DNA from 3 places in the Planococcus chinensis genome. Region 1 is predicted to be linked to each of the others. Evidence: riboswitches for the same ligand, from Rfam matches in the RefSeq annotation. Region 1 holds a riboswitch; each other region holds the start of a gene.

Region 1 (3,273 bases):
TGTTGAAGAGTTTGATGGAACCGCTTAGAATTCCGTCGCAATTCAAAGGATAGAGGCGGTTCAGCAAGTACAGAAGTGTACTTTTGCCGGCACCGCTCGGACCTGTTATGACAACCCGCTCGCCTCGGAAGATTTCATATGAAATCCCGTCGAGCGTCCGCTGGCCTGAATCGGGAAACCGGAAGTGGACATTGTCGAGTGAAAAGACGGCATCATGCATTGGCATCACTCTTTTCTATACGGGCAATGGCATAGCCGCGAAGGGAACCGGTCGCCAGCAGGGCATCCGAAAGGTATTTTCCGCCGATTCCCGCTATGATCATGCCGCTCAACACACGCAGCGTGAACATCCAGGCGACGAACGTCGGATCGAGCGCTGCATAACCCGAAACAAAGAAGCCATAAACAAAGCTGAAGACGGCAGAACCTGCCCCTGCAAGCATCAGGACGGCCAGATTAAAATGCTTGTAGCCGGTCACAGCAAAGGCCGCCTCCGCGCCAAGCCCTTGAATCACACCGGATAAAATCAGGCGGGGGCCCATGGCGTTGCCGAGCAGCACTTCAATTGCCGCTGCCATGGTTTCTGACATCAAAGCGGCACCCGGCTTGCGGATGATGTACATGCAGATAATGGAGACGATAAACCAGATGCCGAACATCCATTCATACGCAATCGGGCCGATCAATCCGGCCCAGATATTTCCGACGTGGACAAACACCAAATAGACGATGCCGAAGACGATGGCAAAGAGCGACATCAAGACGATCTCTTTTAACTTCCAGTTTTTAAGCATGCGCATTCCCTCCGTGCGACGGGCTGTTGATGCTCATCGAGAGCGTCATCACAAGGTGGCGGTACTCTTCTGAGCGCGCATGGGTGAACGACTCTTCATAGAAAGCGAAGACATCGTGGATGTCGCCATGGATGCCGCTTGCGTAATGCATCGATTCGTTGAAGACGCCATGCGCTTTGGCACGATCGATTTCCCGGTAGATGACTTCCATATACGCCGGGTTGTTCATCGGGTATAAGGCGAACTGGGAAGAAACATATTGAGGAGTGGCGTCCTGATTAGGCAGCTCGTCGCTTTTTTCCAGATAGGCATCTCCTTCCGAGTCCCCCGGGCAGCCGATCGAGAACGTTCCGGAAAGGGCGACGTGTTCGCCGGTTTTTGCCGCATGGAGCGCGATCGCTTTGGCCACGTTGAAAACCTGGTTCTGTTTGCCGCGGATGACGGTTGAAACGTCGTCCGTATGCATCCAGACATTCGAGGTGTCCGTCCTATTTAACGCCCCTTTGATGATCTTGATAAAGTTTCCCGACATCGGGTGCAAAGAAAAACGAAATCCGACAATCGGGCTTGTGCCGCAGTACAATGGTTCCATGAATAGATTCCTCCTTAAAAAAGTCCACAAAAAAGGCCGCATCCGCGAAGATGCAGCCATAATCTATAAGCGTCCCAAAAAAGGAGTTTTCCAGAAATGTGCCGCACTTCCTCACGCAGGTCCTAACCTGATCGAGTTATAAGGGATCGAAGCTTGCGCTTGCATCTCAGCTAAAATAAGCACCCCTAGTGCAGAAAACGGTATGCAGTTTTTTGTGTCCGGGGTTTGCCCCGATGGCTCTAGTTTAGCGGAAGGGCTGGGGGATGTAAAGGGGGACAACACATAACTTGGGAGCAAGTGAGTGCTTGACTGGCACGTGGACAACCGGGGAAGCCGAATCAAGACCAATTAGTTGGAATTTTTAATTAATAGGCGTTATGCTTGTTAATAATGATGAAAATAGGAGATTATCATGGTCCAATTCAACTGGTTTGAAAGAATAGCACAGACGATCGAAGCGTATCAAAAAAACAACAACAGCGATCCGCATCGGCTTCAATTCCACTTGATGCCGGCGGTCGGTTTGTTGAACGATCCAAATGGGTTGATCCAATACAAAGGCATGTATCATGTGTTTTTTCAATGGAATCCGTTTGGTACGGCGCACGGCTCTAAATGTTGGGGCCATTCGACCTCCCAGGATCTTGTTTATTGGCAAGAACACAAGCCGGCGCTTGTCCCAAGTGAATGGTATGAAAAGGACGGCTGTTTTTCTGGGAGTGCGGTTGAAGTTGATGGGAAGATGATCTTGTTTTACACGGGGCATGTGGAACGCGGAAATGGCAAATTTGAGACTTATCAATGCATGGCCGTTTCCAGCAATGGATTTGATTTTGAAAAGAAAGGGCCTGTTGTATTGCTGCCGGAAGGATACACGGCTCATTTCCGGGATCCGAAAGTTTGGAAAAGGGATGGCACTTGGTACATGGTTGTAGGGGCGCAAACATTTTATGAAGAAGGGGCCGTTGTGCTTTTTGCTTCGACAGATTTACAGCAATGGGATCTTAAAGGGATTTTAGCTGGAAACCGCTTCAATGGATTGATGGACTTCGGCTATATGTGGGAGTGTCCGGATTTTTTTGAGCTCGGTGGAAAAGACATCCTCATCGTTTCCCCTCAAGGGTTGAAAGCGAAAAATTCCTTTTACCATAATGCGCATCAGTCTGGCTATTTTGTCGGCAGATGGAACGTTGGAACAACTGAGTTCCCGCATGGTGAATTTACAGAGTTGGATCGGGGTTTTGATTTTTATGCCCCGCAGACGTTTCAGGATAAGCAAGGAAGGCGGATCATGCTTGGCTGGATGGGCATCACAGGGGAACAGGAATCCCACCTGCCCACAATCGAAAAAGGATGGGTCCATGCTTTGACGATGCCGCGTGAATTAGAGCTGAGAAAAGACAGGATCATTCAGAAGCCAGTGCCGGAACTGAAACAGTTGCGGGAAGCACAAGGGCTTTCATTCCATTCAAGCTTAAAGAATGAAACAAAGACGTGGCCAGAACTTTCGGGGAATGTAGAGGAACTGAAGATCCATTTCCTGCAGAACCTGGCCGGGCATATAAAAATTGAAATCCGCAAAAATATAATCATTTCTTACGATCAACAGACCAAGCGGTTGACGTTGGTGCGCAAACGATTTCTAGACGGCATGGTAGAAAACCGAAGCTGTTTTTTGGAAACACTTGAGGAATTGCATATATTCCTGGATACGAGTGCCATTGAAGTTTTTGTCAATGGAGGGGAGGAAGTGTTCACGGCCCGTTTTTTTGCGCTCGCAACGGATCTTGATGTTTTCTTTACGGCCGACGGGCATGTGGAGTTATTGCTTGAAAAGTGGAATCTGCGAAATCCTAAGCATTTCATGAATCATTCTGTTTAAAACTG
Region 2 (3,273 bases), on a different contig from region 1:
TTGAAAACATGCAAAACCCCGCTCCGGAAAATCCGGAGCGGGGTTTTGTGTTTTATATCAACGCTTTGGCTTAGGCGTTCTGCGCGTAGAAGTAGTCCCTGCTTTTTGTTTGTTCATTACTTTTTTGATGATTGGATACGCGATTGGCGCAAACTTGATGGCTGTTTTTACAATTCTTCCGATTCCCATGTTTATCACTCCTGACGTGGATAGAGTATGTTTTATTGTTCCCGGTTTTTCTGCTTGTTAAACCTTAAAGCGGGGCAGCGGCAAGCTGCTTTAGGATGTCTTTGTATTGATGGATGCTGGAGATGTCCGCGTATTCGGCGTTTCCATGCCAGTCATCGCCTGAAGGGCCGAATTCGATCGCGCCTTCGCCGCCGTTGACGGCTGCGTAATAGCGGGTATCGGCAGCACCATGCTGACCGAACAGGACAGGTTCGGTTTCCACTGTTTCACGGATGGCATTTTGCAGCGATTGAATGTACGGATTTTCTTTGGTCGTCGTCAAAGCGGGTGTGGAGCCGCTCGCTTTGTATTCCATATCCAGCTTCAAGTTCTCGGCGAGTTCCGCCATCTGCCGAACAATTTCGTCTTTGTCCTGGCCCGGCATAAAGCGGATATCATAGGACATTTCGCAGATTTCGGGAACGACGTTATAGCGGTCTCCCGCTTTGATGATCGGCAAATTGACCGACGGCTGTTCGTAGTATTCGGTCGATTCCTTGCGGAAAGGCAGATCGGCCATTCCCATATGAAACTTCATCGCCGACTCGATGGCGTTGATGCCTTCCCATGGGCGGCTGCCGTGCGCAGGTTTGCCTTTGAAGGTCAAATCCATGCGAAGAATTCCTTTTGACTGCAAGCCGATTTTTAGGCCGGTCGGCTCGCCGCATATGACAAAATTGCCGGTGTAGCCTTGTTCGACCAGCCATTTTGAGGTGTTGCGGCCGCCGATTTCTTCATCGGTGACAATGTGCAGCTGGACGATGCGGTTGAGCGCGGATCCATCCAGTTCGACGAAAGCCTGCATCATGGCCGCCACCCCGGCTTTCATATCAGCGGAACCGCGGCCGTAAATGCGCCCCATTTCCTCCATCGGCACGAACTGGTCCGGATGGCCGGGAACGACATCGACATGCCCGTTCCACACGATGGTGTCCTGTCCTTGGCCTTTTGCGGCAGTCAGCATCATATATCCGTTGTTTTCATGGACCTTGACTTCCTGCCCTTTCTCCTTCAGCCATTCGGCACAAAAAAGAAGAGCATCGTTCGCTCCTTGTTTGGTGTCGCTTTGGATTTTAATTAACTCTTTCAATAACTCGATCATACTCAGCAGCGCATGTTTCCGCTGCCTTCACCACCTTTCGACTATTTGCTTCATACTTACCTGTTACCCTCTGGGGCCAGCTTGAAACTGCGTTGCTTAAAGTCGGGCATTTGTGTACAATAGGGGTGAAAGCAAAATATGTATGCACCACAAGGGGAGCTATATGCTGAGAGTGAACACATTGTTCTTACCCTTTGAACCTGTAAGTTAACACTTGCGCAGGGATGTGGATGGAAACCGGCCCTTATGCGGCGCCAAGCTCTGTCCTGGCGCCGCTTTTATATGGTTTTTTATTCGCGCGGCCCTTCTGGTGATGTGCACAACACATAAGGAGGAAGTTATGAGAAATAAACGGGTTATTTTAATGGTGGAGATTGCGATTTTTGGCGCCCTCGGGTTTATCCTCGATTTTGTGGCCTTCAAAATGCCGCAAGGGGGATCTGTCAGTCTGGTCATGATCCCGATTGTCCTGATGGCATTCAGAAGAGGCGTCGCTGCCGGTGTCTTGACCGGGCTGTTGGTAGGACTCCTGCAAATCGTCACAGGCACCATATCGGTGACGCCGCTGTCGTTCGGCTATGTCGTGCTGCAAGTCATTCTGGATTATTTGCTGGCTTACGGAGTCGTAGGCCTTGCGGGAATCATGCGGAGCCGGTATCTGCAGGCTGCTGAAGAAAGGCGCACAGGGAAGATGATCACAGCTATCGTACTGGGCGTTTTGATCGGTTCAGTTCTGCGGTACATCACCCACGTGATCACCGGCATTCTGTTCTTCGGAATGTTTGCAGAAGGGAATGTACTGATCTATTCCGCTGCCTACAACGCAACCTATATGATTCCGGTATTTCTCTTGGCGGCTTTCGTCTGCTCGGCACTCTTTGCCGCAGCCCCGAAACTCGTCGACGCAAAAGCATAAGTGGAAGGGGACTATCATTAGGATAGTCCTCTTTTTATATGGTATAATTTTTCTTAGACAATTTGAAAGAAGGGTATTTAATGATTGCGACGACTGAAAAAGATATAGAAATGCTAAAAAAAGCCGGACAGATGGTAGCGAAGATCCGTGAAGAAATGAAAGCGGCGACCAAGCCGGGTGTTACGACAAAGGAAATCGATGAATTGGGCGGCAAGCTGTTTGCAGAACTTGGCGGCGTATCCGGACCGAAATCGGAATATGATTTTCCGGGCTATACGTGCATCAGCGTAAACGAAGAGGTGGCGCATGGCATTCCCGGCAAACGCGTCATCGAAGAAGGCGACATGGTCAATATTGATGTATCGGGTTCTTATGAAGGCTATTTTGCGGACACAGGGATTTCCTTTGTGGTCGGCGAGGGCCATGCGGAAAAAGAGAAGCTTTGTGAAGTGGCAGCATCGGCTTTCGATTTCGCTATGACGAAAGTGAAAGCCGGCGCGAAGCTGAACCAGATCGGGAAAGCGGTGGAGCGCGAAGCGAAGCAGCAGGGCCTTTTTGTCATCAAGAACCTGACCGGGCACGGCATCGGGAAATCACTCCATGAAGCCCCTCAGCACATTTTGAATTATTACGATGCATGGGAGAAGACCATCCTGAAAGAAGGCATGGTGCTGGCCGTGGAGCCGTTTATCTCACAGAAAGCAGAGCACATCATCGAATCAGGTGACGGCTGGACATTTATCACGCCGGATCAGTCGCTGGTGGCGCAGATTGAACATACAGTCATAGTTACAAAAGGCGAACCGGTCCTATTGACGAAACTGGATAATTAGAAAGCTTCTCAGGCTGCAGACTCCCTCATAACGAGGCCGTCTGCAGCCTGTTCTTTTGGATGAAAGGTTGCCGCAAACAAAAAAAGACCTTTTAAGGTCTTTTAATTTGTAGACAGAAGAAAATTTATTCCTCTTAAACAATGAATATTCATATGAGCGGAGCTATCTCGAATCCTCCACTTCAGGCGGACGCT
Region 3 (3,273 bases), 200 kb from region 1:
CTTGGGCAGAACCCGGCCCGCCAGTCAGCGATCGAAGCAGGGCTTCCGGAGACCGTTCCGGCAATGACCATCAATAAACTCTGTGGTTCCGGCTTGAAATCGGTACACCTGGCTTTCCAGGCAATTTTTGCAGGAGACGCTGATATCGTCGTGGCAGGCGGCATGGAGAACATGAGCTTGGCGCCATACTTGATGCCAAAAGCACGGACCGGCTACCGCATGGGCGACCAGACTGTGGTCGACAGCATGCTGCAGGACGGCCTGATGTGTGCATTCAATAATTATCATATGGGCGTCACTGCAGAGAACCTCTGCGACCGCTATGAAATCACCCGCGAAGAGCAGGACGAATTTGCTGCGCGTTCACAGGCACGCGCGGCAGCGGCAATCGATTCCGGCCGCTTTGATGATGAAATCGTTCCAGTTGAAATTCCGCAGCGCAAAGGCGAGCCGGTGATCTTCAGTACGGACGAATACGTAAAGCGCGATTCCACTGCCGATAAACTTGGCAAATTGCGCCCAGCATTTAAAAAAGAAGGCAGCGTAACGGCCGGCAACGCTTCTGGAATCAACGACGGAGCGGCCGCTGTTGTCGTGATGTCCAAAGCGAAAGCCGAAGAACTGGGTTTGACGCCGATTGCTACCGTCATCGCGAACGGACACGCTGGCGTAGACCCGGCGGTTATGGGCATCGGTCCGGTGCAAGCGGTCAAGAACGTATTGAACAAAGCGGGAATGGCGATGGCTGATATCGAATTGATCGAAGCCAACGAAGCATTCGCAGCCCAATCAATCGCTGTGGACCGTGAATTAGGATTCAATCACGATATATTGAACGTTAATGGCGGTGCAATCGCACTTGGCCATCCGATCGGCGCAAGCGGCGCCCGTGTTTTCGTCACGCTTCTGCATGAAATGCAAAAACGCGATGTCAAAACCGGACTTGCAACACTTTGCATCGGCGGAGGCCAAGGCGTGGCAACGATCGTAAAACGCCCGTAAGGAGAGAGAGCGATGAGCAAGAAAAAACAGGAAACCGAAAGCAATCTGCCGCAGGATATCCTTGCAAAACTGCAGGCGACGAAAGCGGAACTGCTGAAAGAAGAGCAGCAGCGCGCTGAGGAAAAGCACGCCAAGGAATTGTTCGAACGCAAAGAACGCGAGAAGAACTTGTCGTTTGCTGAGTTGCTTGAGCGGCACGGCGACAAAGGCAATAAATTCTAGAGTGCCAATCGATGCCGATGAGGCCGGAGACTGGGACAATCCCGCAGTCTTCGGCTTTTTTGCGTATAGCCATGGAGCATCCGCTAAAACAGCCTTGTCTGACTCTGACGGAAACTTGAAATAAAAAGAAATTTTGAATTATTATTTTATCTATGGTATAGTGATGCCGACAACATGAATATCGCAATCCACTAGGGGAGCCGGTTACCGGCTGAGACGAGCAACGCTCGGACCCTTTGAACCTGATCTGGATCATACCAGCGGAGGGAAGTGGGCGAATGGATGCTCCTCTCTTTTTTTGTGCAGCTGACAATCGCCGCTTTCCTTTACTGGAAAGCGGTATTTTATTTGCCCAAAAAAGGAGATGGAGAAATGGCTTTTTGCAAAGAGGTACGGTTGGAATGTGATGGATTATGGCAGGCAAGTTTTGAGCATCCGTTTGTAAGAGGAATCGCGGACGGCACGTTGCCGCTGGATGTATTCAAGTATTACGTCATGCAGGACGCCTATTATTTAACCCATTTTGCCAAAGTACAGGCAATCGGAGCGGTTAAGGCGGCGGACCTCGAGACGACGAGAAGCTTCGCGCATCATGCAGAACAGACCTGTGCCGCAGAAATGGCGCTCCACGAATCATTCATGGATTTACTCGGTGTCACAAAGAGCGATTGGGAGTTGTTCGAACCTTCGCCGAGTGCCTATGCCTACGTTTCGCATATGTACCGTTCTGCTGAAGGCGACTTGGCGGATGTACTGGCTGCCATTCTGCCATGCTATTGGCTTTATTTTGAAATCGGGGAGCGCTTGAAAGATGCCGCACCTGGACATCCCATCTACGACCGGTGGATTGGCACATACGGTTCCGAGTGGTTCGGCGAGCTGGTCAATGAGCAGAAAGATCGCATGGACCGGTTGGCAGAAGGGCTTTCTGGAAAACGGCTTAAACAGTTGAAAGACCGGTTCCGCCGGAGCAGCTATTACGAATGGAATTTCTGGCAGCAGGCGTGGACGATGGAAAGCTGGGAAGTTGCGCCGCAAGTGGGAGAGGAGACTGCTTATGTTGAATGAGGTACAGTCAAAGGAGCCGATCATCCATTGCATCACCAACCAGGTCGCCGCAAATTTCCAGGCAAACGGGCTGCTCGCATTAGGTGCATCACCGATCATGGGAGATGCAGTGGAAGAGGCAGAAGAACTGACCCTTTTGGCAGATGCGTTATCGCTGAATATCGGGACACTTTCACAGCGTTCCCTCGACAGCATGCTGATATCGGGGAAAACAGCGAACCGGAAAGGGATACCGGTCGTGCTGGATCCGGTCGGTGCAGGCGCGACACGTTTCCGGCTTTCGGCAGTAAACCAATTGCTTCAACATGTGGAAATCACGTTGCTGCGCTGCAATGCCGGGGAGCTGGCTGCGATTGCCGGAGCCGATTGGCAGGCAAAGGGTGTGGATGCCGGAGCTGGCGATGCCGATATAGAACCCTTGGCAATGGAAGTGGCACGCCGCTATCGATTGGCCGTAGCGGTAACAGGCGAAACGGACCTCGTGACGGATGGCCAAACCGTGGAGTACATCCCCCATGGCAGTCCGAAAATGGCGGAGATAACGGGCATGGGGTGCCTATTAAGCGCAGTCGCAGCTGCTTTCCTTGCATCAGTGGAAGGTCCGCCCATGACGATAGCCGCAGAAGCGCTCCGTTATTACGGCATTGCCGGCGAAAACGCAGCTGCCGAAACACCGGGGCCGGGGAATTTCAGCGCCCGATTTTTGGACCTTCTTGCAAGCACGGAACAGCAGGACATAGATGAAGCAAGCAAAATGGGAGGGATGTTGTATGGGCGCGATTAAGGAAGTGCTAACGATTGCCGGTTCTGATTCCGGCGGAGGCGCCGGGATTCAGGCGGACATCAAAACATTTCAGGAGCTCGGTGTGTTTGGAACTTCTGCCATTACAGCGGTAACGGCTCAAAATACCCAAGGCGTCAGCGGCATTTTCCCGATGGAAAGGGGAACAGTCCGGCAGCAGATAGATGCGGTGGGCAGCG

Evidence for each region. Region 1 has a riboswitch for thiamine pyrophosphate ahead of ACFSDB_RS07360 (YkoF family thiamine/hydroxymethylpyrimidine-binding protein). Riboswitches for the same ligand answer to the same signal wherever they lie in the genome.
Region 2: it holds a riboswitch for thiamine pyrophosphate, as region 1 does, so the genes downstream of both, thiT (energy-coupled thiamine transporter ThiT) here and ACFSDB_RS07360 (YkoF family thiamine/hydroxymethylpyrimidine-binding protein) in region 1, are expected to answer to the same signal.
Region 3: it holds a riboswitch for thiamine pyrophosphate, as region 1 does, so the genes downstream of both, tenA (thiaminase II) here and ACFSDB_RS07360 (YkoF family thiamine/hydroxymethylpyrimidine-binding protein) in region 1, are expected to answer to the same signal.

Annotation. Positions count from the first base shown of each region.
Region 1 is NZ_JBHUFW010000004.1:1,011,751-1,015,023, forward strand. Features, by position in the region: gene ACFSDB_RS07350 (ABC transporter ATP-binding protein) at 1-220, opposite strand, end outside; gene ACFSDB_RS07355 (ECF transporter S component) at 213-794, opposite strand; gene ACFSDB_RS07360 (YkoF family thiamine/hydroxymethylpyrimidine-binding protein) at 787-1,386, opposite strand; TPP riboswitch at 1,478-1,583, opposite strand; gene ACFSDB_RS07365 (glycoside hydrolase family 32 protein) at 1,799-3,268, shown strand.
Region 2 is NZ_JBHUFW010000014.1:47,166-50,438, forward strand. Features, by position in the region: gene ACFSDB_RS16845 (hypothetical protein) at 58-189, opposite strand; gene ACFSDB_RS16850 (M20 family metallopeptidase) at 254-1,330, opposite strand; TPP riboswitch at 1,473-1,572, shown strand; gene thiT (energy-coupled thiamine transporter ThiT) at 1,671-2,246, shown strand; gene map (type I methionyl aminopeptidase) at 2,327-3,079, shown strand.
Region 3 is NZ_JBHUFW010000004.1:812,305-815,577, forward strand. Features, by position in the region: gene ACFSDB_RS06295 (acetyl-CoA C-acetyltransferase) at 1-1,002, shown strand, start outside; gene ACFSDB_RS06300 (YqkE family protein) at 1,015-1,224, shown strand; TPP riboswitch at 1,408-1,510, shown strand; gene tenA (thiaminase II) at 1,597-2,292, shown strand; gene thiM (hydroxyethylthiazole kinase) at 2,282-3,076, shown strand; gene thiD (bifunctional hydroxymethylpyrimidine kinase/phosphomethylpyrimidine kinase) at 3,063-3,273, shown strand, end outside.